4 regions of the Ammoniphilus soli genome follow, and region 4 is predicted to be linked to each of the others. Evidence: riboswitches for the same ligand, from Rfam matches in the RefSeq annotation. Region 4 holds a riboswitch; each other region holds the start of a gene.

What was found. Region 4 has a riboswitch for cyclic di-GMP ahead of ABLT31_RS21425 (EAL domain-containing protein). Riboswitches for the same ligand answer to the same signal wherever they lie in the genome.
Region 1: linked by a shared signal. The riboswitch ahead of ABLT31_RS26030 (anti-repressor SinI family protein) and the one ahead of ABLT31_RS21425 (EAL domain-containing protein) in region 4 are both predicted to bind cyclic di-GMP.
Region 2: linked by a shared signal. The riboswitch ahead of ABLT31_RS25965 (anti-repressor SinI family protein) and the one ahead of ABLT31_RS21425 (EAL domain-containing protein) in region 4 are both predicted to bind cyclic di-GMP.
Region 3: linked by a shared signal. The riboswitch ahead of ABLT31_RS27950 (Flp family type IVb pilin) and the one ahead of ABLT31_RS21425 (EAL domain-containing protein) in region 4 are both predicted to bind cyclic di-GMP.

What each region holds. Positions count from the first base shown of each region.
Region 1 is NZ_JBEGDL010000018.1:84,935-92,486, forward strand. Features, by position in the region: gene ABLT31_RS25995 (Na-translocating system protein MpsC family protein) at 1-163, opposite strand, end outside; gene ABLT31_RS26000 (YheC/YheD family protein) at 444-1,274, shown strand; gene ABLT31_RS26005 (FAD-dependent oxidoreductase) at 1,226-1,468, opposite strand; gene ABLT31_RS26010 (NAD(P)/FAD-dependent oxidoreductase) at 1,641-2,627, shown strand; gene ABLT31_RS26015 (hypothetical protein) at 2,649-2,792, opposite strand; gene ABLT31_RS26020 (IS1/IS1595 family N-terminal zinc-binding domain-containing protein) at 3,032-3,706, opposite strand; gene ABLT31_RS26025 (anti-repressor SinI family protein) at 3,984-4,118, opposite strand; gene ABLT31_RS26030 (anti-repressor SinI family protein) at 4,177-4,299, opposite strand; cyclic di-GMP riboswitch class I at 4,694-4,781, opposite strand; gene ABLT31_RS26035 (hypothetical protein) at 4,952-5,152, opposite strand; gene ABLT31_RS26040 (acyltransferase family protein) at 5,474-6,520, opposite strand; gene ABLT31_RS26045 (SDR family NAD(P)-dependent oxidoreductase) at 6,658-7,431, opposite strand; gene ABLT31_RS26050 (SDR family oxidoreductase) at 7,445-7,552, opposite strand, start outside.
Region 2 is NZ_JBEGDL010000018.1:76,307-83,858, reverse strand. Features, by position in the region: gene ABLT31_RS25990 (Nif3-like dinuclear metal center hexameric protein) at 1-293, shown strand, start outside; gene ABLT31_RS25985 (hypothetical protein) at 325-1,437, shown strand; gene ABLT31_RS25980 (CBO0543 family protein) at 1,643-2,068, shown strand; gene ABLT31_RS25975 (superoxide dismutase family protein) at 2,237-3,403, opposite strand; gene ABLT31_RS25970 (hypothetical protein) at 3,564-3,899, opposite strand; gene ABLT31_RS25965 (anti-repressor SinI family protein) at 4,445-4,639, opposite strand; cyclic di-GMP riboswitch class I at 4,620-4,704, opposite strand; gene ABLT31_RS25960 (acyl-CoA dehydrogenase family protein) at 4,909-6,624, shown strand; gene ABLT31_RS25955 (class I SAM-dependent methyltransferase) at 6,717-7,552, shown strand, end outside.
Region 3 is NZ_JBEGDL010000023.1:43,340-50,891, reverse strand. Features, by position in the region: gene ABLT31_RS27965 (hypothetical protein) at 1-265, shown strand, start outside; gene ABLT31_RS27960 (YbhB/YbcL family Raf kinase inhibitor-like protein) at 1,599-1,808, opposite strand; gene ABLT31_RS27955 (DUF192 domain-containing protein) at 1,811-2,152, opposite strand; cyclic di-GMP riboswitch class I at 2,399-2,487, shown strand; gene ABLT31_RS27950 (Flp family type IVb pilin) at 2,571-2,747, shown strand; gene ABLT31_RS27945 (A24 family peptidase) at 2,860-3,372, shown strand; gene ABLT31_RS27940 (TadE/TadG family type IV pilus assembly protein) at 3,365-3,745, shown strand; gene ABLT31_RS27935 (pilus assembly protein TadG-related protein) at 3,747-4,649, shown strand; gene cpaB (Flp pilus assembly protein CpaB) at 4,680-5,228, shown strand; gene ABLT31_RS27925 (AAA family ATPase) at 5,225-6,421, shown strand; gene ABLT31_RS27920 (CpaF family protein) at 6,435-7,552, shown strand, end outside.
Region 4 is NZ_JBEGDL010000012.1:66,468-74,019, forward strand. Features, by position in the region: gene ABLT31_RS21420 (response regulator) at 1-664, opposite strand, end outside; gene ABLT31_RS21425 (EAL domain-containing protein) at 685-3,198, opposite strand; cyclic di-GMP riboswitch class I at 3,315-3,403, opposite strand; gene ABLT31_RS21430 (hypothetical protein) at 3,473-3,646, opposite strand; gene ABLT31_RS21435 (flagellar assembly protein A) at 3,665-5,698, opposite strand; gene ABLT31_RS21440 (aspartyl-phosphate phosphatase Spo0E family protein) at 5,745-5,921, opposite strand; gene ABLT31_RS21445 (sensor domain-containing protein) at 5,950-7,552, opposite strand, start outside.

The DNA.
Region 1 (7,552 bases), on a different contig from region 4:
TCGCAGGGGCGCGGCGGTGAGCGGCCATAAATAGGATCTTGTCTCCCAGGATGTCCACGCGCTGATGTTTAGTCCCATTGCCGAACATGTACTGGTTTACTTCTTGGTAGTCTTTGATCAGCTCTTGCTTCAACTGGCCTAAATTCATTGGTTGCGTTTTCATCCCCTAACAGTCCTCCTAAGGTGCTGTTACACATACTATACAAGCAGTTCACAAAGTTGTCAATATATTTACTGTAGTGATAATTTTAATTACTAAAGCGAATATTTGCAAACTAGGGTATGTCCTTATTTTACATGGGTTTTGGACTTATGGTTGGGATAGGGTGAGAAAATCTAACAGGGTTTTTATAAAGAGCATTAGAGGACGAATCGCCCACTCTTCCGGAAGGGCAAGCGAATAGGATGAAGGAAAGGCATAATGAGGGAGAGGATCAGTTCAGATGCCATCAAGAAGAGAAGTCTATATTCTTAGCAAATGGGAAAAACAGCGAGTGTTGGCGGAAGATCCTAAGGTGAGCCGATATAGTCCGGAAACTTGCCTCTTTGACTGGGGACAGCTTTCTGATTACCTTGCGAAATATGAGGCGGTCTATATTAAACCGGTTGTCGGTGCCGGTGGACGGGGAATTATGAGGGTGAGCAAGCTAGAGCAGGGCGGATATCTGCTGCAGGCAGGATGCCAAAGGAAGCAAATGAAAAGTTGGGAGCGGTTAAGAAGCAAGCTTGACAAGCGAATTGAGAACAAAAGCTCTTATATGCTGCAGCAGGGGATTGATGTTCTAACGGTAGATGGGAAGCCGGTGGACTTTCGCCTTCTTTTGCTGAAGTCGAAAGATAAGTGGAAATACATGGGAGTCATGGGAAAGCAAGCAGCGAAAGACAAAATGGTGACCAATCATATACAAGGAGGAAAGGCACTAACTTTGCGCCAATCGCTTAAGAAAAGCGGCATGGGAAAGATTGTGAAAGATCAGCAGATGGAAAAGGACATGAGGAAATTGGCAAAGCATACGTCTGCTGCTATCAGTGAGCACTATCCCCATGTGCGAGAGCTCGGCCTGGACGTTGCGATGGATAAACAGGGAAAGCTATGGGTGCTGGAGGCGAATACGAAGCCAGCCTTCAAGCTGTTCCGGCACCACCCGGATAGCACGCTGCATCCACGCATTTCCGAAAAGGTTCGTTTAATTCGAAGCCGATATACTTTTTGGGGAAGCAGGCTTCAGAGGAGGCGGCGGTGGTCGGGAAGGTTAAGATTTTCTAGAAGATGAACATAAGGGCCGTTGCCTTCCAGCAGATCGGCTACCAAATGACCGGCAATGGGAGCAAGGGCTATGCCATCACCCTCATGGCCTGCAGCGATAATCAATCCTTTGACGCCGGGCGTTTCATCAATAATGGGCAGTCCATCTCCCGTATAAGGCCGAAATTCGACCATGGACCGGATGATGCGGATCTTTCGCAATGCTGGAAAAATTCGCGAAGCATGACTCGCGATGGCGGAAAGGATTTACGGCTGAAGATTTCGCTCAAATCCTTGGAACTCCCGGCTTCCACCAATCAGATGGTCGTTTTATACTTTGGGTTTGGCACAATTATTGCTTTTTTAATAAAGGTTAGAAAAGAGGAAGTCTGAAATGAAGAAACAACGTATCATTGTTGTGGGAGGTGGGCTAGCCGGTATCATGGCTGCGAGTACCCTGCAAGAAAAAGGAATTAAGGATATTCTGATTGTGGAAGAAGGGTCTGTCATTGGAGGGCGGATGGCGACAAAAGGAATAGGAAAAGGGCGATTCGACTATGGTGCTCAATTTTTTACCGTTCGATCCCCAAGGCTTCAGTTGCAGGCGGAGGAGTGGTTGGGGAAGGGGTGGATTAAGCGGTGGTTTGGCGATGCGTATCCGAGGTATACGAGTATGGATGGAATGCAGTCCTTGGCGGCAAAGCTTGCGGAAGGTCTTCCTTTAAGGCTGGAAACTAAGGTTAAAGCCGTGAGGGAGGCTAGAGATGGGTTAGAGGTAGAATTGGAATCAAGGGAAAAGCTTTTGGCAGATGGCGTTATCTTAACCCCTCCAGCTCCATCGACACAGGTCATCCTGAGAAATGGGGGAATATCCTTCCAACAGGGCGATCTGCCTTTATTGCTGGAACAGAAATTCAATCCTTGTTTTGTCGCACTGCTGCAATATAGTAAGTCTACGAAATTGGAGTACCCAGGTCATCTCGATCAGGGCATTACTGCAGAAATCGAACGTATCGTTGACCATGAGAAAAAAGGGATTTCCCCGGTAGCTGCTGTTAGTGTTTATATGACAGGGGAATGGTCTCGGGCAAACTTCGAAAAAACGGATGAACAGATTTTAGATTCTATACTTGAAGTGGCGGGGTCGCACCTGGCTATGGAAGGTCCGATAGAAAAGCAGCTCATGAGATGGAATTATGCAGAGGCCGTCCATATAGCTAGGAAGCCTTTTCTCGATGGAGGCCTATCCCATCCGCTGCTGATTGCAGGCGATGCTTATTTAAGCAAGGAAGATCCAGCTGGTCGAACTCGCCTGGAGAGCGCTTTTCTTTCGGGGGTCTCAGCAGGGGAGGAGATGGGGAAAAAGCTTCTTTGCAAATGAAGCATGGGAATTTCCCCTACCTCATTTGATTACCTTAACACGTTGGATATAGGTCACTAGCAATAGGATAATGAGGCTCAGCAGAATAAAAGGAACAGCGCCAGTAATCACTTTGGAAATGGGTACCTTGGAGATTCCGGCAGTGACAAAAAAGATTGAGGCCAAATGGCGGGTTCAGGATCATGATTGGAGCTGTGCCTCTCCTTATCTCGATGGCTGACTTCATTGAGCCGTTCATATCTAGAGCCCTATAGATATGAATGGCGATGAAAATGGCATAGACAGCTTAGGGTTTGTGGTGAAACTATAGAAACATTGTCAGAAATAAAGAGGTCGCAATTATAGTTTTATATGTATTAGGGTTTCAGTTAAATCATGTTGTGGGTGTTTGTTAGAGCGGGGAACTATGATGCATTACGCAAATTTTGATAGGTTTGTTCTAGTGAGATGGAACTGCTTTGTACAAGAAATTCTGTCATGGTCTCTTGTAGGGGTTCCTTCCTATGACGATCAATAAAGTGAAACCAGGCTACATAACGAGTTAGATATTTTCCAGCAATCCAGTTGAAACGAAGAATCCAGGAACCGAAGCGGTAACTTTGTTCTTGGGAGACAAGCCAAGTAGGTGGGTAGAAGCCGACAGGTACATATTTCTGGTTTGAATAAGGGATCTTGTTAGAAGTTAGTTTAAGCATGGCATGAATTAATTTATGCCGCCAATAGAATAAAGTAACGTAAGAAATTCCAACACTGATTGAAGCCAGTCGAAGAGACTCCCCACGAACCATACTTTCAAGGAATTTCACCCATTTGTCAGGAAAGTGAGTACGGTGAAGGGGGGTATTAGTGTATTCATTAAATGTCCGTTCACAGGATTTGCATTTATACCGTTGTCGGCCGCGATACTGGCCATGACCGATGACCCAATGGCTTTGGCAATGAGGGCATGTGGAAGGGCGGTTTTGTTTTTTAGAGGATAAGAGGCTTTGCAGAATCTTATTTATGGTGGGTTGATCTTTGAAACGTTTGAGATCATCTTGAAGTGATTTCTTCTTACGTAATGGTGAAATCTTTAACAATAGAGCTCACTCCTCTTTTAGGAACGTTTGTTCCTATTTTACTACGAATTCTATTTAAAGTCCACCCACAATGCTGTTTAACTGAAAGGTTGCTACAAACGAATTGGCTTCAACTGTTAAGCTATATAAAGCTTTCATTATCCAGAGTCCTGCGGATTATCAAGGACACTAAAATAGGTAAGATCTGTATGCTTGCATAGACTAGCTTTGAAGTGATCTAAGCATGAAAAAGCCCTGCCTAAATTGGCAGGGCTCTTTGATTTTCTAGAGCAAGTGGCTAGTCTTTTATCTTGTTTTTCTCTATTATCTTCTGTTTCAAGAACTTACGAAACTCTTCCTTGCTTTTTCCTGAGTCCATCGCTTCTTTTACTAGCCTATACGTCTCATCGTCGATACGGTGGTTACCAAGCATGTAATAGGCTCCTTTGTTATTGTTTTTTACCATAAGTTAACAATAATAGAAATATGCCTTACTTAGCCAGTGAAGATTGTCCTAAAAAATTCCTGATTTCCTCAATTGAGATTCCTAATGCCCTTGCCTCAAGAATTAGATTTAGCCATTCCGGATCTAAGAAGTCTTGCTCCGTCCCCACAGTGTCCCACCCCTGCCCCGTTCTTATTGGTACCAGAATTCAATAAAAGCTATAAGTGCATTTTACCAATAAGTGAATATCGAAGTGTGTCATAACATGGAGTTTAACAAAATTTAAGGTAAATTATTCTGAAAATTTCTATGAAAGCAAACGAAAGGTGTATATTTTTGGGGAAGTTTAAGAGCTAGATCGAAAACATCTTATTTCGATGATAAACCACCTTATGGTGAATGATTAGTTTTTGTTCGTTATCAGTACAATCTTTTAACATCTGTTCATTTAAACAATACCAAAAGCAGTGCCAATTGTATTTCCATCTTTGAAATAAATTCACGATTTACCCCCTGATCATGATCACATAAAACGACGGAGGGAAGGGTCATCTACTTTCGTTTTCGATAGCTGGCTGGCATATCAGATAATCCGATGAAGCCCCTTTAGCTTTGCGTCAGCTCTTTTCAGAGGTTTTGCCATTATCGTACGATTTATGTGATTTGTCGAATATAGTCATATTTTAAAGTTTACAGAAATACGTCAGGAGAGAATATCGCGCTTTATACCCTTATTTCTATTTATGAGTGGGAAAATAGAACTATTTTGGAAGAAATAAAAGCTGAACTTTCCTTTTTAAAGGAATTCGGCTTTAGTCTAACTATATCATTTCGGCATTTACATCCAACCAAAGCTCAATTTCTTCTTTTAACAGGAATAGGAGCTTTCCGCCAATTAATTTTACTTGGTACAAATCGGGGGAGACGACTGTGCGCACATAACCAATTGCACCGTAAGATGGGTGGTTCTCATTGTTCACTTTTACAATGTTTCCCTTGGTCAATACCTCGTGCGAGTTCATCAGATTCCTCCTCCATTAGTCAGTAGCCAGATTGCTTACCTTCATTATAGAAAGGGAAGGTTTGGAGTTGTTGAAGTTTGGTACATTTTTTTACATAGAAAACACCTCTTCGGGAGATGTTTATCTTTTGTGTAAGAAAATCTACATCCCGCTGATTGCCTTCTTTATCTTAATGGAACCTCAGCCTACCAGCCGATAGTTGCACCGCCTGTGAAAACGAATGTAACCCGTCCTGCATAATGGCAGGGAAATTATCGATGCATAATGAAAAGACCTCCCTCCAGTCTATAAGACAGGATAGGGAGGTCTTCTTATTTTTTGCTAAACCGCTGCAGACTGCCTTCCGCTCTTATTTTCTTTCCTTGTATTGCCACTTAAAAGTCGATTGACTATCAAGGCTAGGAAATAAGAGAAAATGAGGGTTATGACAAAAATAGCCCCTAAATAGAGCAAGTAAAACCATTTGCTTTGAATCAGCAAGTCGGTATAACCGTATCTATATAAAAAATATTTATTGGCGAAATTAATAAAGGCGGAATGGCTTAGAAAGATATAAAAGGTCATTCCTTTCTGGAACCGAAGATGAACCTTATGAATAACTTGGGTAAGCAGGACCCAAGCTGTAACGAGCAATGTGATAGAAGAAAACACAAAAGAAAGATGATTCGCTACAAAAAGTTGTTCAGAGAAGACAAAGTATATCCAACTACCTATAAAAAGAAGGGTCAAGAGCGACAATAACTTTTTATTTCTCCTTAATTGCGTAATAATTTGAGTGCGGTACCAATAAAGTAGATGCCCCGTGTATATTGTAAAAATCCAGGTGGGCAAAAAATGGCGGACATTCAAATCAATCCAGCCGGAATACCCTCGAATGAAGAGAAACTGAAATACAACAAAGACAGGAATAAACAGATAGATCGTTTTTTTCGTTATTAGATTTCGAAACAAGTAGGCAAACACATAATATTGAAAGAGCATAAAGACAAAGTAAAGGTGTCTTCCCGTATTGCCGAGAAGAATATTTTCAAAATGATGCTGAAAATGGGGCCATGCTCCATGAAGAACCTTGTGGTACACGACTCCTGCCAGTAAAAAGGGAATCAGGATATAATATAGCTTTCCTTTAAAGTAAGGCGCTGCTTTGGCTTTCTTGCCATGAAGGCTGTGCGCCGTAAAAAAGCCGGTAATGATGGCCAAAAGTACGGTACCGTATCGGGCCGTTTGGTTCAGGGCGCTTTCCCAGAGAGTGGGTGGTGTTAGATGGGTCAGGCTTGCTGTATAATGTCCCACGTAAACCAGAAACGATGCAACCAACTGGAGGATAAAGAGACAAGCAAAGATCTCTTTATCATTCAATTTGTTCATGGATCTCTCCTTTGTTATAGCTATAGTATTTTGAATTCTATTATAGCTAAATCTATTGGTTTTGTGAAATGAGGATGATATATTTGTTTAGCAATAAAGAACACCGCACCCTGATGAATGGAGAGTGCGGTGTTCATTTATGCTTGTTCCAAATCAGAAGTAATTCCAACATGTGCAGATATACCGCCATCAATGGTATAGGATGCTCCATTAATATACCCGCCATGCTCTCCAGCTAGATGTGCAACTAGAGCTGCAATTTCAATAGGATGGGCAACTCGCTTTACAGGAGATTTTTCCATGACTCTTTGATAATAGTCTGATATATCTTCAGGGCGAATCCCCATTTGGGTATCCACGTAACCAGGACAAATAGCATTGCAAGTAATGCCAAATCGTCCCCATTCGGCTGCTATCGTTTTTGTGTAGCCTATCATACCATGTTTACTTGCAACATATGTCGATGAATGGGCAGATCCTAATAGCCCCTGAATAGAAGCAATATTAATGATTCTTCCGTAACCAGCTTCCTTCATTTTGGGAAGGAGGTTACGGGTGAATAGAAAAACGCTCTTCAAATTGGTATTAATTATCCAATCCCATTCTTCATCAGAAACCTGGTCTACACGATGGAAGGGACCGCCGACCCCCGCATTATTGACTAGAATTAATGGAGTACCCCATTTCCTTTCTACGACGGTGATAGCCTCTTCAACATCATCTCTTTTCCCAACGTCACACGATATGGCGAGGGCCAGCCCTCCTTCCCTCTCAATTTGTTGGGCAACCTTTAGTGCGCTTTGCTCATCTCTATCAAGAACAGCAACCGCTATGTTTTGCTTGGCAAATAATTTTGCAGTTTCTGCTCCGATTCCTCGACCTGCTCCTGTAATAATAGCTGCTTTTTTCATGGATTTCTCCCTTTTATAAGATCCCTTTTGGCGGAAGTATTTTGACTTCATCAATTCTCACATGAAGAGGACGTTTTGCGATATCCAGTATAGTTTCTGCAATATCTTCCGGTGTCAGCAT
Region 2 (7,552 bases), on a different contig from region 4:
AATCAGACACTGTCCTTGCCTCCATTAGCCGCGTTCCCGATGGCCATGCCCTTGTGCTGGAAGCCCAAAAGCTGGGTCTGAACTTCATCATTGGCAACTGTCATGTACTTGAGATTTTTGAAAATGGATTGCCCTTGGCCTATGCCTTGGATTCTCTTTTGCCCGATGTGGAGGTGGTGGTGTTTCGAGAAAAAGTGGTTTCTACTCCTGTCCGACAAATGGGAACACAGCGCTTAAAGGAATATGCAGAAATGATGGCAGCAAACCATCTAGTGAACAAAGTAAAAGTATAAATGAAGCAAATTAACAAGGGGGCATCTATTCATGGCACAAATTCCTGGAAAAATCCAACCGATTTATGATCTTACCAACCCGCAGACCGAGCCGAAACAAAATAAGATGGCTAACGTCGGTCTCGTCCTTGTCGGAGTCCTTTTACTCCTTCTCATGTTCAAGCCTGAATGGATTGGCGGAGCATTTACTGCCATGCAGGAAAAAGTCCAGCCGATGGTCGTCAACGTGTTCCTTACCGGTACGGTCGGAGTCGCTATCATCCTGAGCGTCATGACAGGACGTGCGCTCGAGCGCCTTGGCTTTACCGATGCCCTTATGCGCCTTTTTGTTCCGATCACAAGCAGGCTAGGGGTCAATTCCGCTGTTGTTGTTCCTGGAATCTACAATATTTTAGGGGACATTAATGCCGCTGGGCGCATCGGCGGACCGATTTTAAAACAAGCGAAAGCCACGAAAGACGAGCAAAAAATCGCCATCGCCACAATGGTCCAGTCCCAACAATCCTTCTCCTGTTTTATGCTAGGCTTAATCGTATTGTCCGCTGCCGGGATTCATGCTTTCCCGCTCGTAGCCTTAACTATTTTTGCACCATTGATCTTAGTTCCGCTTATTCTAAGAAAAACCATTTGGCGTGATACCCGTCCGGTTTCCCTGAAGGACCTTCCTTCCTTTACGCCGAATACCCCTTTCTTTACTACCCTTTTTAACGGGGCAAAAGAAGGGGCCGAGCTTCTCTTCCTTCTTATCATTCCGTCGATTGCAGTTATCTTCGGGATCATCGGCCTTCTCGACTATATCGGAATATGGAAATCCATTGAAGCAGGCATGTCCTTTTTCCTTGGTATGATCGGTGTTGATCCGAAAACTGGAATCACCGCCATTATGGCCTCGCCTACATTAGCCATGGCCCAATTGCAGGAGTTTGCTGCTACTCTGGACCCGAGACTAGTCGTTGGAGCCTTTGTGTTAGCCGCTTCCGGTCTCCCGCTTTCGGATATCTTCGGACAAATTCCGGCCATCTGGTCCGCGAACTCCGACCTTTCCGCCAAAGAAGCCCTGACAGCAGCCTGTATTGGCATGGCAATGCGATTGGTTACTGTTGCTATTATTGCTTATGGATTAACTCCATTTCTAATTAAATAGAGAGCTAAAGGGATTCCTTGCAGACATATCCAACCGTCTGTAGAGAATCCCCTTTTCAATATAAATAAACTTTTTGGTATGAAATATACAATTTTTATATTTACGGATAGTGTCTCTTATTGTATATTTTTATTATTGTGAATTTTAGTGTGAGGTGTTTGCTATTAGCATCGAAAGAATCATCGAAATTTCTTCTTGGATCATCATGCTTTTTTTACTTTGGCGGTTCGTTCCGAGAAAACAGTGGCGCCAAGCGCACGTCGCTTTCCTTTTCATGCAACTGATGACTTGGTTCCTGGGTTTCCTCACTGTAGAGCTCAAACTACTCGAATACCCCATCCGGCTATTTGAATACGCTTCACGAACCAACTTTACCTTTGAATACTTTGTTTACCCCTCCATCTGCGTTTTGTTCAACTTGTATTACCCTGTAAAATCTACGCTGTTTTTAAAAATAGGCTATTATCTCTGTTATTTAGTGGGTATCACAAGTATTGAAGTTGCCTTGGAGAAATACACAGATCTTATAACCTATCTTCATTGGAATGCGTTATGGACCTTTATCTCCATGCTAGTGACTCTATTTCTTTCACGCAAATACTTCAAGTGGTTTTTTAAATTCGAGAGTTAGGGGATAATTCTCCAATACAAAAAAATAGCTTGCCGAAGCAAGCTTTAGGGTGATGCGATACAAAAGAGAGATTGTCATGAGTGCTGGATAGGAGGCCCTTCACTCACTGTTTATTATAACTAGGAATTATTAAAGAACTATTAAAAAAGTTTGTCCAAAAGTTAACGATTATTGAGGAATATTGCCTCCAGCTATACGAGCTCCTGAATCCCCAGCAGGGTCTGTCTTGTTATCATCTGGACCAGCATGAAGGATTACAGATTTGCCAAAGATGGAGTTTGGCTGATCCTTCTCAAGGGAAACACCTTTAAGTACGAAAAAGGCATTTACATTTCCACTCTTGTCGGCAACGAGGTTAGGAAGATCTCCAGCATGGGCTCCTTCCGGATTCTCATGGCCATGCTTCTTCCCTTCTGGATTAAAATGTCCGCCAGCTGTTGCAAAATCGTTGTTCTCGATCGAATTGGAATGGATGTGGAATCCATGCTCGCTATTCGGAGCCAAACCTGAGGCTGAAACCTTAACCACCACTTGAGGTCCGAGATTATAGAAAGCGGCATAGCCGATTTTTTCAGAATTTGCATCAACTAAGTCTACAAAAGCCGTTCCAATGCGATGCTGCTCCTCATCGGAAATAAAGTAAGCGTGAAGATCATAGTGAGGAACCTCAAATCCAGGATGGCCATTTGGAACAAATTCGATATCGGTTTGGACAACTCCAGGGGATGGCAGTCCTTTCATTCCGGGTACACTTACATGGGATTTGCCATTTGCGAAATCCTCTTGGGCAATCATATATTCCAAGAACACTAAACGACCTTCATGAACTCCGTAGATAGGACCCAATGGCAGTTCAGCAGGATTTGCCCAATGCTCACCCATCGCCGGTACGATGCTTCCTGGTTCTAAGTTAATCGTTCCTTCCGGAAGAACCAATACGTAAGCTTCCTTCGTATCATTATTCCAAGTAAGCATTCCATTTACTGCAGCACTTAAATCCTTAACCCAAGCTGTAGCTTCTCCATGAGCCCAGCGAATATTACTGATCGTTTTTCCATTTAAGCTCACGCTCTGTTGATCTTTAGAAACCTCAACCGTCTTATTGAACAAATGGGCATAGGCATCCACAGACACATAATACTTGCCTTCATGGATGTGGTTCGCCATGGATTTGACCTCCACTCCATTTACGAGAGCGGCAGGCTGCCCCGCATGAGAGTGTGCCTTCTGAATAGAGCTTTGTACACCTGTCACTGGAGCACCACCATGCGCGGAAGCCAGTCCGGTAGTCAAAAGCAAACTACCAGCTACTAATGTTGAAGCTAACTTTTTCATAGAAACACCAACCAATCTATAAATATTATGTAATCATACTTCTAAATTATACCATATTTAACCAATGCTAGTAACCTTTACAAAAATAGTCAAAATTTTAAGATATTACAAAAGAACTAAATAAGGGATGAAAGTTTGGGTCTTTCCACCCCGTTCCTCTTTATTTTTTTAGTTCAATTATCCCTAAGATATCTTCTGCAGACTCGAAATGCATTTTTCCATCCAATTGTACATAGGAAATTCGTTGGTTAGACAGTTTATAGCGATCAATGGCAGCGGTATTCCATTTTAGATCGAACACTTCTTCGTCAAACGATACGGTCTGGATTCCAGCCTGTTTAATGGGCTCAATAACCGATTGAATCCAACCAGGGGTATGGATAACTTTTTGCGAAGAAAAACAAACATAGCCCCCAACTCCTATTCCCAAAGAGCTGAGGGCTATGACCATTCTTCTGTATTCAATTAAAACTCCTTTCCTCTTTTCATCCCACATGTGAAGAAATCACGCGCTTTGCTTACACACCCCCCCTATACCAAGTTCACCATCACTTACTAGGTCAGAAAGTTTTATATAAGCTGCCAATCCGGGATCCTTTCAAAAGATATTGTAGATTTCCATTCTATGCACGATTTTCTGGGGTTACTGCATGGCATCCCTCCTGTGGTTTAACTTTACAACTCTTTATGTACATCACCTCTTCTGTAGTTTTGGTAGGTGTGTTTCTAAGGTGTATCTTTATAATACGGCTAAAATTGAGTTTTGTAAATGTTCAGAAAAAGCAGCCTGAACCTATTTAGCCTTAAAATTCCACTTCTTTCGCCTAGCCAAACCCTTTTTCAAAGCTATATTGCTCCCAAGATCAGTTTAACCCCTCACCTATATCAACTATAATAGATATTGTGGGCTTTTTTCAGACCTGTGACACCGCCTAGTTTTCTATTCCCTCTACAGCTTGATTGAGATCTCTACTCATTCTATTTTAAAAAGGGGACAAAAAGAAAAACAGTACTTTGGTACTGTCCTAGTCTCGGCGCTGCTTATGCTATACTTTCAGCTGTTTGATTCAAAAACAGACGAATTTCTTCAGGCGTCATTCCCAGTTCACGTGCTTCCATGATCAAATCAACCCACTCTGAATCTAATTCCTTCTCTTGATTCATATCCTTCCTATCCACCATAGATTCCCCCCACACCTGAGATATGTATTGCTCCTCAGGCAACCCAGCCGTCATGACATCCCTGTTTTAGACCCGTGGCTTTGCGTCCCCACCTTTCGATAGGTTTGCCCTTTACCTAGATTCATATAATTCATATTATTCAAATATATAGTTATTATAACTAGATACTATTAAAAAGTATGTCAAAGCATGTCATAACTCAAAAAAAATTTAAATTATTGTTGAAGAATGACCAGAAGGATAGAAAACGGCCTGATGCTTCGATCATGCACCTCCCCTTCCTAACATAGGATATATTAATCTGGCTTCGCGGGGGAATGTTCATGATCCAGTATGAGAAATGGGAGTCCGGAAATGATGTTCATTGGTATCGAGAGGATCCCCTTCTCGTTCGGTATGCGAAAAGGTATTTGTCCGATGCGTCTTTTCGTTTCGCGGAGCCGTTTTTTCAAAAGGCCGGGGCTTGGGCTGCGGGACCTATGGATCGGAGGGCCGCCTATACCGATCGTGAGGGAGCCCCAAAGCTAATCCGCTATAACCGAAAAGGAGAAGAAATCAACAGCATCTGGTATAACGAGGGCTATTTGCAGACGATTCGCGAGGGATACGGAACAGGAGTAGTGGCTCTCCGTTATAATCAGCAGGTTCCGGAGCCTCTTTCCTTCATGACCAATTCCGTTTTGTTTTACTTGTTATCTCAGGCAGAGACGGGGTTTACCTGCCCCGTTATTTTGACGCAATCGGTGGCCTTTGTGCTTGAGAAATTCGGCTCCATGCAGCAAAAGCAGGATTACCTGCTACGTCTCGGCAGTATGGATCCTCAACAGCTCATCCAAGGCGGAACTTTCTTGACAGAAATCCAAGGAGGCTCGGATGTCGGCGCGACGAAAACCATAGCTGTAAAACATGGGGATCATTATTTGTTGAGCGGAGAAAAATGGTTTGCCAGCAACTGCGATGCCGAAATCAGCTTGGCACTGGCGCGCTGCAACAATCGACCAGGGACAAAAGGGTTAGGGCTCTTCCTTATCCCCCGTAGCCTGCCTGACGGAACTCCCAACCGCATTTCCATTCGGCGGCTGAAGGATAAACTCGGCGTGAGGGCGGTGCCCAGCGGCGAATTAATCCTGCAGGAAGCTGTGGGCTACCTGATCGGAAAAGAAGAGCACGGCTTTAAATACATGGCTGAAGCCCTCAATGTCTCACGATTAGGAACCGCCTTAGGCGGATTGGCTATTGCCCGGCGGGCGTTTTGGGAAGCGGCCATCTATTCGGCGAATCGGCAAGCTTTTGAGCAATCGGTTCTCCAGTTTCCCCTCGTAAGGGAAACGATGGCTGATCTTATCACCGAAATTGAAGCAGGCTGGGCCCTTCTTGCTCAAACTATCATGGCCTTCGATGAGGTCCATACCTTTCAGCGAGCGACCAAAGACCGCCATACGCTGCTTCGTCTTCTCCTGTCCCTGGGGAAGTATCGTGCAAGTGAATTGGGGGTATCAGCCGCCAAAGCCGCACTGGAGCTTCACGGCGGGAACGGCTATATCGAGGAATATGTCACAGCTCGCTTGCTGAGGGATGCGGTCGTCAACCCGATCTGGGAAGGCACAGCCAATATCCAATGCCTTGAAATCTTAAAAATTCTACAAAAAGATGGATTGGGCCCTTATACTCAAGACCTTCGAAATACCTTGCAGCAAATCCAAACGGATCCTCTCACACCGTGGCGGGAGAGTCTTCTGGCCGAAATTAGCCTATTAGAAGAAGAATTCAAGCGGCTTTTGGTCGCAGATCCCTCTACCCAGCAAGCTTGCTCGAAGCATCTAGCCGATCACCTGTATAACCTGTTTGCGGCTGTGCACCTGCTGGAAGAAGCCCAGTTTGATATCCGTACCGCCAACGATTATCGGCGATTCCTTGTTTTCAAGCGATGGTTTCAACAAAAGCTGGAAACACCTGGACAGTCAAGGTTCTCCATTCCATTTGTCCTGTCGGACGAAATGTTTAATGCCCTTGTTCGCTTCGCTCCTTTCTCTATGTAGCAGGAGGATATTAGATAGAATATACATTCTATAAAAGATGGTGCTGTTCCCGTGATTGTTCAAGACCAGACAAGAAGGGTGGACTGATCACATTGCAAAAGCATATGTTTCAGCAGTTTTTTAGCCGCATGAGCAGTGCTCCATTCCAAGTCCGCTATTGGGATGGAAAGGTCGATCGCTATGGCGAAGAGACCCCTTGTTTTGAGATTCACTTCCGCGAAAAACTTCCTTTCCCAGAGATCATGAGCAATCCGTCTTTAGCGTTCGGTGAGGCCTATATGGATGGAAAGCTGGAGCTTACCGGAGATATGGATGAAGTATTAAGGCTGCTGAGCCGCAATAGGGCGTCCTTTGTCCCCAAACTCCTAGCTCCCCTTACGAAGATGGCATCCAAGAAGGTGCAAAAGGAAAATATCCAATACCACTACGACTTGGGGAATGAATTTTATTCCCTTTGGCTGGACTCCACCATGAGCTATTCCTGCGCGTATTTTAAGAACGAGGACGATTCTCTAGAGCAGGCGCAGCTCCAAAAGATTGACCACGTATTGAAAAAGCTGCAGCTCAAGCCCGGAGAGAAGCTATTGGATATCGGTAGCGGCTGGGGCTGGCTGATTGTGCGCGCAGCCCAGCAGTACGGCGTTCAATCCATGGGGATTACGCTAAGTGAGGAGCAGTTCAAGAAAACGAAGGAGCGCATTCAGGAGCTTGGGTTAGAGGGATCAGTAGAAGTCAAGCTGATGGATTACCGAGATCTTCCTCACACGGGGCTCCGTTTCAACAAGATCGCCAGTGTCGGAATGTTCGAGCATGTAGGTCAAGCGCAATTCCCTCTATTTATGAGATCCGTGGAATCCGTCTTAAACGACAAGGGCCTTATGCTGCTGCATACCATTACTTCCCCTAGGGAAGAAGCGACCAATCCATG
Region 3 (7,552 bases), on a different contig from region 4:
CGGTGAATTAGTTCTTATAGGCGCAGAGTACATGGTTTCATATGAAGAATGGAAAAAGATCCACGGTAGAAAAGATACTGAGGCTGAAATGCTAGATCCTAATTGGAAAGGTCCTAAGCCTAAAATATTTGGTTTTGAATTTGAAGGACTTATGGAAGCTCATGGCCTGGGAGAGCCTTCGCATTTTGACAAGCATATCTGGCTTCATAGTGATAACCCAGTGGTGTCGATGCGCAGTGGAACCCCAGCTGCACTTGTGATCTAGAAGTCGAGGAATAGAAACCCTATTATTCAAACCTTTTTGAAGTCCTGATATATCTTTCAGGATCTTTTTTTTATAGAGGAAGAGGGGAATAAATCTTAACCAAAACTAACCCTTTATTCAAAAAAATAACCGTAGGAAGCAACAAACCTCAGCTTTAGAATCTAAATTATAATATTTAAAGGGATTACTTGGAACAAGTTTGTGGGATTCATTCTTCATATTCTATACAATGCTGAGGTAAACGAGGATTTGGGCAGGGAACCAACCTGCAATTTCTAAAAAACCAACTTATGTTTCCTTGTTCTGATATCCTTGCAATAATAACAAGCAAAATATAAAGGACTATAATTAGACGCACTTTTAAACAACCCCTTTTAACCAAATAAATACGGACACTTTAATTTATGGTAAAGACATAATAAACGTTTGTATAAAAGCTCTAAAAAGAAAAAAATCATAAGAAAGGGCTGTAGGATGATCTTCCGAAACAACCAAAAATACGAGGGGAAATTCATGGCAGCAGACGAAGAAATTGCGTTGGAAGGGCGCGTATCCCGCACTTCTATACAATTTCTATGTTTATCAGTAAGCGACTAGTTTTGCTGCTTCTACTGCTTTAGCCAAGCAAGTTTTAGAGGAAGGAAAGCCGGCAGTCGAACGGATACGCGAAAACTTCTTGTCTGCAGGAAGTTCTTCCGATCCGATTAGCGTGTTAAAAGCGGCTGGCAGAGATGTCTACATCCAAACCGATTGAGGGTACGATGAAAGTTTTAAAGCAAACTTTAGATTTTGTAGACATATCTCCATCTTTTCAAAGTCAATAAGGTATAACATAAAGCGGATAGCTGCATTTTTTATCTTTGCTTACTTTTCTTTTTTCTTTTATTTCTGGTTGGAATATCAAAACCTAGTTCGCAATCTTCACAGCACGCGGGAAGCATAATATTAAAATCATTGGAGTTGACCCATTGATCGAAACATCTTATTTTACAGTCGCATATATCACGACATCTCTGTGGGTTTCGGTGATTTTTGCACTTTTTATAACATCTGCTGCAAGACCATTTACAGTCACTGGTGATTTTGGTTATTGAACCGCGAGAGTTGGCCATTTTATTACCTCCTGTGATGTAATCACTATATAGGATTCGGAACTCAATGGAATGGGCAAAAATACTACAATTTAAACCTAAATTTTATCCAACAAAAATGCCTGTCACCGCTCGAATTATGTTCTTCTTACTTATGATCAGGCGTATATTTGAAGTGGAAAAGGCCTTACTCAAATAAGAGTAGGCCTTTTTTGGATCGTTTGTAATCTAATTCACCCTAGTTATTCTTTTGTAAAGCCTCCGACCCATTCCGATTTTCCAATGATCTTGCCGCTTAAGGCCGCTTCAAATTGCTCTAGCGCCAGAAAAGGGGCAGGAATGTCGATACTTTCGGTATTTAAGGCAAACAGTACTAAGTGATCATCATGCCTTCCTGAATTGGCTGGTGGCTGAGTTCCGCCATAGGCTTGATTTGTTTGGAAAACATCGATTATTACAAATGAAACTTGTCTCTTAAATTGATTTGGGTCTCATATCCTGCCGGAAACTCGATAATAAAGTAGGCTTCTTTTATGCGAGGGCTGATTCTCCACGGTTTAAGGCTTCGGACGATGTGAATGACGGTCCCTTCCTTGTCCAAGTAATAAACGTCAATGGGAAAGCGCATAAAAAACATATGAACCTGGTTAGTTCTATTAAAAATCATGCCCAAATGGGTATTCTTTTTCCCCATTAATCCCCAAAACCGACTCCAAAACGTAAAGGCAAGATGGAGATCAATTGAAGATTCTTCTTTCTTATCTATCTTTACATACCGAAATTTATGAACAGCCACTGCTGAGATCCTCCTAAAATGATTTAGTTTTACCTTAAGGTGAATGGATGGTTTTCGCAATAGGTTAATAGGGTTTGTTATTTGAGAAACAAAATAATCGAAAATTATACATATTATTACAAAAATCAATAAAAACTTTTGTCAATAGGAGTTGATTCCTGTTGCTTAATATAAAATTGGGTAGAAAAAATAGGAATATTGTTTCATATGAAAGTTACCTATTTCCCACTAATATATAGCTATAAACAATCGAAAAGGCAAACTTAGGGAAATCTAAGGACGCAAAGCTACAGGGGCTAATATCAATTCTATGATTATGCCAGCCAGCTGCCGAAGACATATGCCTACCTACAGTAGATGCTATTCTTCGGGATAGTATTTTTTTATTTCAAAAAAACTGTTAAAGGTGGGAATTGTGATGATGAATTTTGTAAAGCGTTTGGTACGTGAAGAAGAAGGACAAGGTATGGTGGAGTACGGTTTGATTTTGGGGTTGATTGTGGTTGGGGCTATTGTTGCTATGGGGCCGCTTGGTACAAAAATCACAGCTTTATTTAACAAAGTCAACACAGCAGTAACAACACCAGCATCTTAAAATTAGTTGGAATTAGTAAAGCCTTTAGGGTCCTATTAAAATATCTCAACATACATAAAGCTCCCTTTTCCCCTTGAAAAGTGGGGCTTTCTTCATAAAAGGGGAAACGACCATGATAGATTACATCCTATGGATCGTACTTATTATTTCATTTATAACCGATCTATCTAAACGGAAAATCCTAAACATCATTACACTTCCGACCATTGTTATTGGTCTTATATACCATTCAGTCATAGATGGATGGAGTGGTCTTCTATTCAGTGGGCAGGGATTCCTGCTCGGTTTAGGCCTTCTGCTGATTCCCTTTGTTCTCGGAGGAATGGGAGCGGGAGATGTGAAGCTTCTGGCGGCAGTGGGTGCGATGAAAGGGGCAGGCTTTGTGTTTAGTTCTTTTCTTTTCATGGCGATGGCCGGCGGGGTGATGGCCTTAGTAGTTCTTATTGTACGAAAAGAATTAAAGTATCTTCTCTTTCGATTTTTCCTGTTTTTGACCGTTGATAAAGGAAAGATTCAACCGATCCATCCGTCGGCAAAGGAAAAGGGCTATACCTTGCCTTACGGTGTAGCGATTGCTGCGGGGGTGTTTCTTGCTTATTATCTGGGTGGGGTTTTTGATGCGTGATGAAAAGGGTCAAGCCACGGTGGAAATGGCGCTATGTGTTACCTTGTTACTGCTGCTGGTATTTGGCTTAATCGATTTCGCGAGGATCTTTCATGCGCAATTAACCCTAGATCATGCGGGAAGAGAAGGGGCAAGGGCAGCCAGTGTAGGCGGTACGGACCAGCAAATCCAGGATGTGATTTCTCAGGCGTCGGGTTCTTTAGGGAGTACGAATCTCACGGTGTCGATTACCCCAACCAAGACTGAGCGCAGGCGGGGGACCTATGTCACCGTGGATCTGGCATACTCGATTCCATTGACGACGCCTTTATTAACTCCCTTCCTGCCCAATCCGTACTCTTTTTCAAAGAAAACAACGATGAGGATGGAATAAGGTGAAGTGGCTTAAAGACGAAACAGGAGCCGTTGCTGCTTTTTTAGCGATCATCATGACCCTGCTGTTGGGTTTTGTGGCATTGGCCATCGATGGGGGACTGTTATATCAGAAAAAGGCGAGTCTCCAGCGAAGTCTCGACGCAGCTGTGCTGGCCGGGATTCAGGAGCTTCCGTCCTTTCCCGATGAAGCGAGGGAAGAGGCCGCCTATACGGCTGAAGTTAATGGATTGGACCCATCGAAATTACAGACAAATTTTAATCTTTCCAATACCAGGATGGAGGCTAGGGCAACGGAAGACCAAGAGTTCTTCTTTGCTAAAGCCATCGGGTTTCATTCTGCCAGTGTAGCCGCTCGGGCTGCGGCCGAGTTAAATCCGCTAACCTCCGGTAAGGGAGCGGTTCCGCTGGGTGTAGAATATACGACGAACCTAGCATTCGGCACGCAAGTCAGGCTGAAGGTCGGGGATTCCACGGTAGGGAATTTCGGGGCGTTAGCGTTAACGGGACCCGGAGCCCGCAATTATGAAACGGATTTGAAAGAAGGCTTTCTTCAGTACCTTTCTGTTGGTGCAATTCTCAATACGGAGACGGGGAATATGGCTGGTCCAACGGAAAGAGCGGTAAATTATCGCCGGTCTCTTTGTCCGTTTCACGGTACTGCGACCTATCAGGATTATCCGAGTGATTGTCCAAACATTGTTCTTGTTCCCGTTTATAAAGCGGTATCCATTCAAAGCAACCAGATTAAACAAGTGGAAGTGGTGGGGTTTGCCTCCTTTTTCCTTGAAGGGATGAATAGCTCGGACGAGGTCGTTGGACGATTTATCCAATTCGTCCATGAAGGAGCGACTTCTCCAGTCCAGGCGAATTACGGTACCTATGGGGCTAAACTAGCTCAATAAATTGATCTTAGGAAGAATAAGGGTGGTCAGATGAACACGAGAAAAATATGGCTTGGGGCATTGGTTTTTGGGTTAATGGCAACGGCGATCGTTTATTTATTGCTTTTCCCCAGCTCGAATGCCAAGCCAGCTGCAACCGAACCCCCGCCGCCACCCCAGGCGAATGAGGAACCGAAGGAAGGTGAGGTGAAGCCGGAGGCTGCTCCGGTAGCGTTGGAGATTGCTGAGGGGAAGCGGGCGATCACGGTGAATATCAATGAAGTGCAAGGGGTGTCAGGGTTTATTGTCCCTGGTGACTTCGTTGACGTGATTTCCCTTCATCCCCATCAAATCCTTTTACAGCATGTCCGGGTACTGGCTGTCGGCAAATCGATATCCGCTCCTAAACCAGGAGAAAAAAACGAGTACCGGACCATTACCCTTGAGGTTCTGCCGACCGAGGGACTTGCGGTCGCCATGATTGAGACGAGCCCGGAAGGAAGCTTTCACCTGATGCTGCGTTCACGGGAAGATAGGTCTACCACTCCGCATAAACACATCACACCTGAACAGTTGGGCAAAGGAGAGATTCCGAAATGAAGATCGACTGGTATGGACTGACCGATCAGCCTGCTTCTTTGGGTCCTCTTAAAACCCTATTGTCCGGGTCAGGGAATCCATCCAAATGGTATACAGAGGTTTCTGATTTGCGTGAGGCATTGAAGGGTTCAGCGGAGGGGGCCGTCGTATTTTTGCAGCTCGCCAAGACTCCATATGAATTATGCCGTGAAATTTCTCTCACCCATCCCTTGGTATCGGTGATCTTGATCGTTCCGCAAGAAGAGGTGGATCTGAAAAAAGCGATGCGGATGGGAGCGGTTGATGTCATCGGTCAGCCCTTCAAGAAGGAGGAATTGGCACAGGTACTAAACGAGGCCGTTCAAGTCATGAAACTCAAGGAGACAGCGCTGCGAAAGGAATCCAAACCGGACCAGGGGAAGAGCGGACATGTGATTTCGGTTTGCGGCACCAAGGGCGGAGTTGGGAAAACGACGCTAGCTGTTAATATGGCTGTTGCGTTTGCTAAGAATAATCTGAAGGTGATCATTTTGGATTTGGATCTTCAGTTTGGCGATGTCGCGATCCTTTTTGACCTTCATCCGAAAAGAACGATCTATGAACTGGTGGTGGAGGGGGATGGGGAGGCTAAGGAAAGCGTAGAGCGATACATCGTGCAACACCGTTCCGGTGTAGATATCCTCCCTGCTCCGAATCGGCCGGAACTGGCAGAAGTGGTTACCGGTGAGCACATTCAACGGATTTTAGCTGATTTAAAGCGGCGATATGACGTGGTGTTGATCGATACCCCGCCGTTATTGGTAGAAACGGGACTCGTGGCCTTGGAAAATTCGGAAGACATTCTTTTGATCAGCTCAATGGAGGTCCCAACGCTAAAAAATAGCAGGCTGTGCATTGACGCTTTACAGGCGATTGAACTCAAGGATCGGGTGAAGGTGGTGATCAACCGGGATTCGGATTTTGAGGCCTTAAGGATTGATACGGTGGAGCAATTTCTCGGTTTGCCGGTTTTCCACCGAATTCCGAGTGAAGGAAAAACGGTGGTTAAAGCGGGGAATGAAGGAGTTCCCTTTATTACCTTGAGTCCGAGGGCAGCCGTATCGAAAAGTTTGATTGCTCTCACTCTTAAGCTGCATAAGCTCCCAAAGGATCGGAGCAGGGCGGAAGCTAAAAGTACGAAGCGATCGATGTTGGCCCGGATTTTAAGGAAATAGGAGGGGATCTCAATTGTCTCTATTAAAACGGTTAGCAGAGAAACATCCAGCAGCGATACAGCCGCAGGCTCCTCAGGGGAGGCATACCTTGGAGCTGGTTCGGGAAGACCCGGTTCAATCGAGCTTAAAGATGGAGTTTCACAAATTTTTGGTTGCCGAACTTAAAAAACATCCGCATGCGAAGGAGGAGGAGATGGAGGAGCTGATCGGGGAGCTTGCAGAACCCTTCCTCCAATCCGAAGCCGATAGCCTAACCTCCGAGGGGAAAAAGCAATTGCTGAATACGGTGGTCAATGAATTGACAGGCTATGGCCCGATTACTCCCTTATTAGAGGATCCGAGCATATCGGAAATTATGGTCAATGGCCCCTATCACATTTATGTAGAAAAAGGGGGGTGCCTCGTACGGACCCCTGCTTTTTTCCGGGATGATGCCCATGTCACTCAAGTGATCGAGAAGATCGTATCCCCGTTAGGGAGAAGGATTGATGAGAATAGTCCAATGGTCGATGCCCGCTTGCCGGACGGCTCTCGCGTGAATGCGATTATTCCGCCGCTGGCTTTAAACGGACCGACCATCACCATACGAAAATTCCCTCAGCATCGTCTGGAAATGGAAGATCTGATTCGGTTTGGAACGCTAAGTGAAGCCATGGCTCGTTTTTTGGATGCTTGTGTCAAGGGGCATTTGAATATGTTCATTAGCGGGGGCACCGGTTCGGGGAAAACGACGCTGTTGAATGTGCTGTCCTCCTTCATTCCTCCGGAAGAACGAATCGTCACGATCGAAGATGCGGCCGAGTTGAAATTATCTCAGGAGCATGTGGTTTCCTTGGAGACCCGCCCGCCGAATATTGAAGGGAAAGGCGCGATTTCGATTCGGGATTTGGTCCGCAATTCCCTTCGGATGCGACCGGATCGGGTCGTCATCGGGGAGGTCCGCAGCGCTGAAGCCTTGGACATGCTGCAGGCGATGAACACCGGTCATGACGGATCATTGGCTACTGGACATGCGAACTCACCGCGGGATATGCTTTCCCGTTTGGAGACGATGGTGCTGATGGCGGGATTGGACCTGCCGGTCCGCGCGATTCGGGAGCAGATTTCCGGCGCGATTGATATTATTATTCA
Region 4 (7,552 bases):
CATTCGTCATCACACCCGAAACGCGATTCAGCCGAGTGGCGATCGTCCAGACGCTGCGAAACACAAAGCCTAAGGCAATGATGATTCCGATCAAAGAAATAAAGCTGCTGATGAGAATTTGCCGTTGGAAGTCAGTGGATATATTGCTCAGGGAAGCTCTCATATTCGTTTCAAAAGCATCCGTCATGTTGGAAATCACTTGTAAAAACTCATCATGAATGGCAGAGGCATTGCTATTAATCAACTGGAGGGCTTCTTCCCTTTTCCCCTCAGAAACGAGGCTAATCACATTCTCTTTATAGGCATTGAATTGTTCGTTGGTTTGCTTTAGATCTTCTACTCTCTTTTTTTGTTCGGTTGATTTTACTTGCGATTCAAGTAAAGCAATGTCTTGTTCAGCAGCATCACTTTCCTTTTGCAAAGCAGATAATTCCCTTTGGATGGAGGGTGGATTATTGAGAACGACGATATTTCTTAAATGAATGGCCTGATTTTTCACCTTGATGTGAATTTGATTCGCTAAAAAGGAAGCTTCGTTGTCGGCAATCAATGAGTCACTCATTTTATGGAGACTGGAAAGCTGGAACCAGCCCATTCCTATGAAAAGGAAAATAAGAATAGGCAAGGCACTCAGCCCTAACAATAATTTGGTTTTAATTTTCATAACGGGAGCTCCTTGCTCTGCTATTTTTTACTGAAGGAAGCTTTTCCTTCTTCAATACAGGTTTGATAGACCTTGGCCATCGCCTGCAGGCGATCATTCACTGTCAGTTTTTGAAAGATACGCGTAATATGATTCTTCACCGTATGTTCACTGATAAACAATTGATCCGAAATCTCTTTATTGCTTAACCCTTTTACGATTAACTCAAATACATCCATTTCCCTCGAAGAAATCGAATATAATTCTTTGGTGTGCTTCAAGGCAAGATCCAGGATTTCTTTATCCATATTGGCTTGATCTTTAGGAACATGGGCGTAACCCCCATCCATTGTCCCTTCTCGTTTTTCAGCTATATTTTCAAAAGAAACTTCCTGACTTTTTGATAAGAAGTCTTCGAACTCCTTGGACGAAACGGGAGGGCTAAAAAGGTAACCTTGAAATTCCTGGCAATTATACTTTCTCAACATATTCAGCTGTTCCTCTGTTTCCACTCCTTCCGCGATCACGGACATCTTTAAGCTGTGTGCTAGTGAAATCATAGTAGATACCAGCGCGGTGCTATCTCCCTGTATATTGGAGATGTCCCGAACGAAGGACTGATCGATCTTTAACGCATGGACAGGAAAACGTCTTAGATAATTCAGGGAAGAGTAGCCCGTCCCAAAATCATCTATGCTTATGCAGATCCCCATCGCTTTTAATTGATTGAGGGTTCGAGTAATGGTCTCTTCATTTCCCATAATGACGGATTCCGTAATTTCTACCTCCAGCAACTCGGGGCTCAATCCAGTTTCAAGGAGAATCCCATGAATGCTGTCACTCAAGCCTTTCTGTAAAAACTGCTGCGCCGAAACATTCACGGCTATGCGAACGGGAGACAGCCCGGCTTTTTGCCACTCCCTGATTTGTTGGCAAACCTCCTTGAGCACCCACTCGCCAATTTCCACAATCTGTCCGGTTTCCTCAGCTAAAGGAATGAATTCTGACGGCAATACCATTCCCCAGCTCGGATGGTTCCAGCGCAATAGCGCCTCAGCACTTCGGATCTGGCCTGAATCCATCTCGACCCGCGGTTGATAAACGAGCACAAACTCCTCCCGTTCGATCGCTTTCCGCAATTCATTCTGCATAATAAAAGTTCTATAAGATTGGATATTCATCCCGGAATGGTACACGTTATATTGATTTTTCCCTTGTTCTTTTGCACGATATAAGGCCGCATCCGCGTTCTTCGTTAGCACAGGGGCATCCTCGCCATCGTATGGGAACACACTGATTCCAATACTTGTTGTTACATATAATTCATAAGCATCGATGTAAAATGGCCTTTTAAAAGCGTCCAATACATGCTCTGCGATTTCGAGCGCGTTCTCCCGATCGGTATCCGGCAAAATTACATTGAACTCATCTCCGCCTACCCTTGCAACCAAATCCCCTTCACGCATACAGGATGCCAGCCTGACAGCAATTTCCTGAAGCATTTTATCCCCAGTGATATGTCCAAGGGAGTCATTGATATATTTGAAACGGTCCATATCCAAATACATCATCGCTAAGGGCTGGTTCTTTTGCTTGGCTTGGTGCAGCCTTTGACTCAGCTCATCGTTAAAAAGCCTTCGATTCGGCAGATCGGTCAAGCCGTCATGATAGGCCATATGGGTAATCATTTCCTCATATTGCTTCTTTTTCGTCACGTCCCGTACGGTACAAGCCACGATGCATTTCCCCTGGACGTATCGTTTTCCGAATTGGATTTCAGCCAGAAATGAAGTGCCATCTGCTCGAGTAGCTTCAATTTCTCTGGAATTATCATAACCCAATATATTTTCTAAATTATTTATCGCTTGAAATGCATCTCGGATATATTTCTGTGATGCTTCACTCCGCAATAATGAAGTTATGTATTGGCCAAGAATCGCTGACTCCTCATAACCAAACATTTTTTCCACAGCAGGGTTTACTTTAAGAATCAAACCCTCTTCATCCAGTATCATCATCGAGTCAATGGATGTTTCGCTAATGACATTGGCTAAAGCCTCAGATACGCGTAGCTTGTCCGTAACGGCAGCCAACTCCGAATAGGCTTTCTTCAGTTCTGTTGTCTTTTCAGCCAGAATATCGGCTTGCTTGGACAGCTTTTGATTCATTTTATAAATTTCTACAAACCCTTCGACTTTCGCCTTTAAAATAATGGGATCAAAAGGCTTCAGGATATAGTCTATAGCCCCAATCGAATAACCGGTAAATATATGCTCCGAATCCATGTTATTCGCGGTGATAAAAAGAATCGGAGTATTTCTTGTTTTTTCGCGAGCCTTAATGATCTTGGCGGTTCCAAAGCCATCTATTCCAGGCATTTGTACGTCTAGTAAGATGGCAGCGAAATCATATTTCAGCAGAGATTTGAGTGCTTCTTCGCCTGATAAAGCCTTGATTAAGTTGTAATCTTCTCTCTCAATAATTGCTTCCAGAGCTAAAAGATTTTCCGGTCGATCGTCCACTAATAAAATATTGATTTTTTCCCCGCTGTCCATGTTAACCTTCTCCACTCCTTTGAATCTCATCTACTATATCTAAAATAGGCGGGCAAAAAACGGACGCTATCCTACTAAAGGGCTATTCAAATATGAATAGCCCTCCGTCTTCACTATTCGGCGGCCTGGCAGTCGTAGTTCATGAAATGACCTTAGACCCATAGCTTTGCGTCCCCACCTTTTGGTACGTTTGCCTTTATCAACAACCTATTTTTTATTTAAGTATATAGTGGATGGACCCTCGGTTCAATGAAGGGAAACAGTTTTAAAGCTGCTAAATAATACCCTGTGTTTTTTCGACAATATTCGGGCGGTGACAGGCACGATCAAAACGATAAAAAGCCGGCATCATTTCTTCCTCCAGCACTCCTGTCATTTCAATATCAATGTCCCCTTTAAATAAAACAATGGCCTTGTCTTCCTTGAGCATTATTTGCCACTCAAACATACCATTTTCTCCCCCATCCTAATGAAAAAGCCAATTCCCTTCTCGATCGATCCGTGCAAAGACATCGTTGTCTGCTGTCAGAAATTGATGCGTTTGATTTCCGATTTGGAGATAGGTTCCTTCCATCACGTACTTTATGCGTATCGTCTGTCCAAAAGGCACATGAATCCTTGTTGGTCTTCCGCCGGGGGTTCCCGCTTCCCCAATATCGGCCCCCAACGCAGCATAAACCTGTCCCCCGCGTACCATGCCGCTTACTTGCAGTCTGCCTCCCGAATGGATTTTCGAATGGATGCACCCTTGATCGATAACGTATACATCGCCGCTGCAATAGATTTCACTGTTTAGCGCATAAGGAATAATGATGCTGGCATCGGATTCTGAAGGGGTGCGGCTCCATTCATCGAGTGCTTTTACCTGTTGGATTAAAGCGGAAAGATCTTTTTGGACACGAAATTGTGTGGGCAGAAACTTCAGGAATCCATTGGATAGCTTGATCACGACTTCCTTAAATCCCTGGTCCAGCCTTTGTTCTTTATCTGCTTTCGCCGTCAAGTCAGACAATTCTTTAACCAGCTTCGGAACCTCACTGAATTTTCGCTCTAGTAAAATACGAATCAACGAGCTTAGTCCCATCCGGGCAAAGTCCGACGTTTTAAAAGCGGCACTTAAATAAAGCTCCTGAATGGCCAAAGCAAGCCCCTCTAATTGGTCCGCTATCTTTCCGAGCAATTGGCCCATATCCTCCAGCAGAAGGTTGCTTTTTCCCGCGGCAAGAGAGCTATTAATCACACTTCCCCGGATCACGATGCGATTTCCGGCTGTAATGATCGCTCGATTGCTCAAACCATGTATGAGGACATCCCCCAGGGCTTCGACGGTCATTCCCTCTTCCGCATTTCCTTGAACCTCGATATCTCCCGAAAAATGCAGATTTCCCGAAGCCAAATCGACATGGGCAGCGTGATATAATCGGGGCACGACGGAAACCCTGGCTACATTCCCCTGGTACTCAATGTGCGGCCTTCCCGAATCCACGGCCACAATTTTCGTCCCGTCTTCGATCAAGTCCGCTCCTTTTCTTGCCTGAACATTCAGTTCCTTCGGCAGGGGTGGCGGAATCATCTCCCCCGTAACCGTCATCCCTGGCTTTCCTGCGGCAGGGGGGTGAACGATCACAATCACCTGGCCTGCATCCACACTGGGAATCGTTTGGATCTCCCGAAAATCCACCCTCCCATTTTCCAATTCCTTTGGTTCGTTTTTCAATAGTTCGGTGTTTACCTTCAATTCCAGCCAACCGTCTTGACCCTGCTCAGGCTCAATCCCTCTGGCAATCTCGAATACACCAGACACCCGGGCTTCACAAGCTTTAAAGACTTCTATCTCTCGTATCCCAGTTTGGATCCCCAACTCCTGCATTCTCTGGACGACCGAAGCGATTTGGAGGTGATTGATGATCTCCTCCTCTTCGGCGAATTCCAGCTTGATATGCGGACTAGGCTCTTGATCCACTAGGGTACGGGTCCGCTTGTACCCCGGCTGGATATGAAGGGTGGCGATCATCTTCCTATCGTCCAATTCGATGGACCAGGTTGTTTCCTTTAGTTCATCGTTTAGATCAACCTTAAACTGGTCTTTTTCCGAGATCACCGTTGGTTGTTTCACGATCTCCCCATTTTTATATAGGGTAATCCCTTTCTTTGGCGTGATCGTAGGATAGTGGGTAGGCGTTTCCTTGCAAAAAATTCTCCCATCCGTGATCCAGGCCTTCCCGATTTCGGTCATCTCCGGCAAGGTGTCCTGAGGTTTAGACGGACTCACCTCCTGATCCTGACTTCGGAGTTGATCCATTGCGGTTTTATCTTCAAGCGATTTTTTTACTAGCCGTACAATGGCTGGTTTAGAGCCGAATATCCCCAGAAACCCTTTCGTCGCATTTTCTATAATCTCAATCTCCACTTCCTGCCTGCGGGCTTCAAGAACCTCCAAACCGATCGTGATGGCTTCGTGGACATCCTTCCCTTTAGAGACAATGACTGAATGGCTCATTCTACCCTCCCTCTCACGATTGAATATAGGTGAATTACATATTCATCTAATCGCGCCTCTGCGTTAATTGGATCTTCTGATATTGAACAATGAGCCTGTCCAAATCCTGGCTGAGCTTGATGACCCTCTCGTCATGCAGGGATTGGACCTCCTTAAAGATTTCCAGCAGTTCACTTTTTTCCTTCTCGATTTCTTTGAACAACTGGAGCAATGGATCCTTCATCGTCTGTCTCTCCTATTCATGGAAAAGTTTAAGGAACCTGCTTTAGCCAATGACGTTTAAATTCCTCCGCTGGGACAGGAGGACTATAGAGATATCCTTGGATCTCATCACATCCTAGTTCGCCTAGGATCTTCAGTTGATCTTCTGTCTCCACTCCCTCAGCCACCACGTTAACTTGAAGATTTCTCGCCAAATCAATGATGGTGGCCGTGATGGCTTGATCCGCCGTATCCGATGTGATGTGTGTGATGAAGGATCGGTCGATTTTTAAAAAGTCAATGGGAAAACACTTAAGATAGCTTAATGAGGAATAGCCTGTACCAAAGTCGTCAATCGATATTTTAAGGCCCATCGATTTTAACTGCTCTATTTTGCACATGGTTTCCTGAACATTCTCAATCATGCAGCTTTCCGTGACTTCCAGCTCCAGCCACTGGGCATCCAGGCCTGTTTCAACCAGTATGTCGCAGATCATGTCTACGAAACCTGAGTTTTGTAATTGCTTTACGGATATATTTACAGCTATGCGAAGAGGGGAATAGCCTGCATCTTGCCATCGCTTGTTCTGTTTGCATACCGTTTGCACTACCCATTTTCCTACCTCCAGGATCAATCCCGACTCCTCGGCTGCTGGAATCATTTCTGCCGGAGCGATCCACCCCTTCTCGGCATGCTTCCATCGCAGCAAGGCTTCAGCACTCACTGCTTGTTTTGAGTCTATATTCACGCGTGGTTGATAATGAAGAGAAAGCTCATCGCATGTCAAAGCTTTTTGAAGATCTCTTTGCAGCGAAAATGGTTCATAGGCTTGTTCATGAAGGATAGGAGTAAAAAATTGAATGTTCTCCCCTCTGTTTTCCTTGGCGCGATACATGGCATTCTCCGCGTTTCTCATCAAGGTTTCTACGTCTTGGGAGCCAACGGGATAGATGCATATTCCCATATGAATATCGATCAAAATTTCGCGATTTTCCAGAACAAAAGGTTTTTCCAGGGCATGAACCATCTTTTCCGCCAGGCTTGCACACTCTTGTAGCCCCTCAATATAGGGAAGCAGGATGGAAAATTCGTCGCTTCCCATGCGAGCCATGGTAGCGTCTTTTGCTATACAACCATTCATCCGATCAACAAAGCTTTTTAATAATGCATCCCCAAAGTGATATCCGTACATATTATTGATGAGCTTAAAGCCCGCCAGATCAAGAAACATCACTCCAAGGATATGCTTTTCCCGATCAGCCACTGCGACTGCACTTTCCAAAAGTTCCTGAAACAGAGTCCGATTGGGCAGGTTGGTTAAGGGATCGTAGAGAGACCTAAACTTTATTTTTTCCTCTGCTTGCTTATGCTCCGTAATATCCGCGGCTGAACCGATCACTTCAAGAACTTTGCTGCCCACTAATACAGGCTGGAAGATACATTCAAGCGTTCTATCGAATAATTTAATCTCCGATTTCATGATTTCTCCCGTGTAGGCCTTATTAACATACTCGTTGAATGATTTGGAAGCCTCTTGCGGGAGTACTTCATTTATCGATTTGCCCATAACTGAACTTGTCATGAAGCCCAGCTCCTTCGCAAGCTGGCCTTCCGCAAAAGTAAAAATAGAAACCCCATCTCTTCTCTTTTTA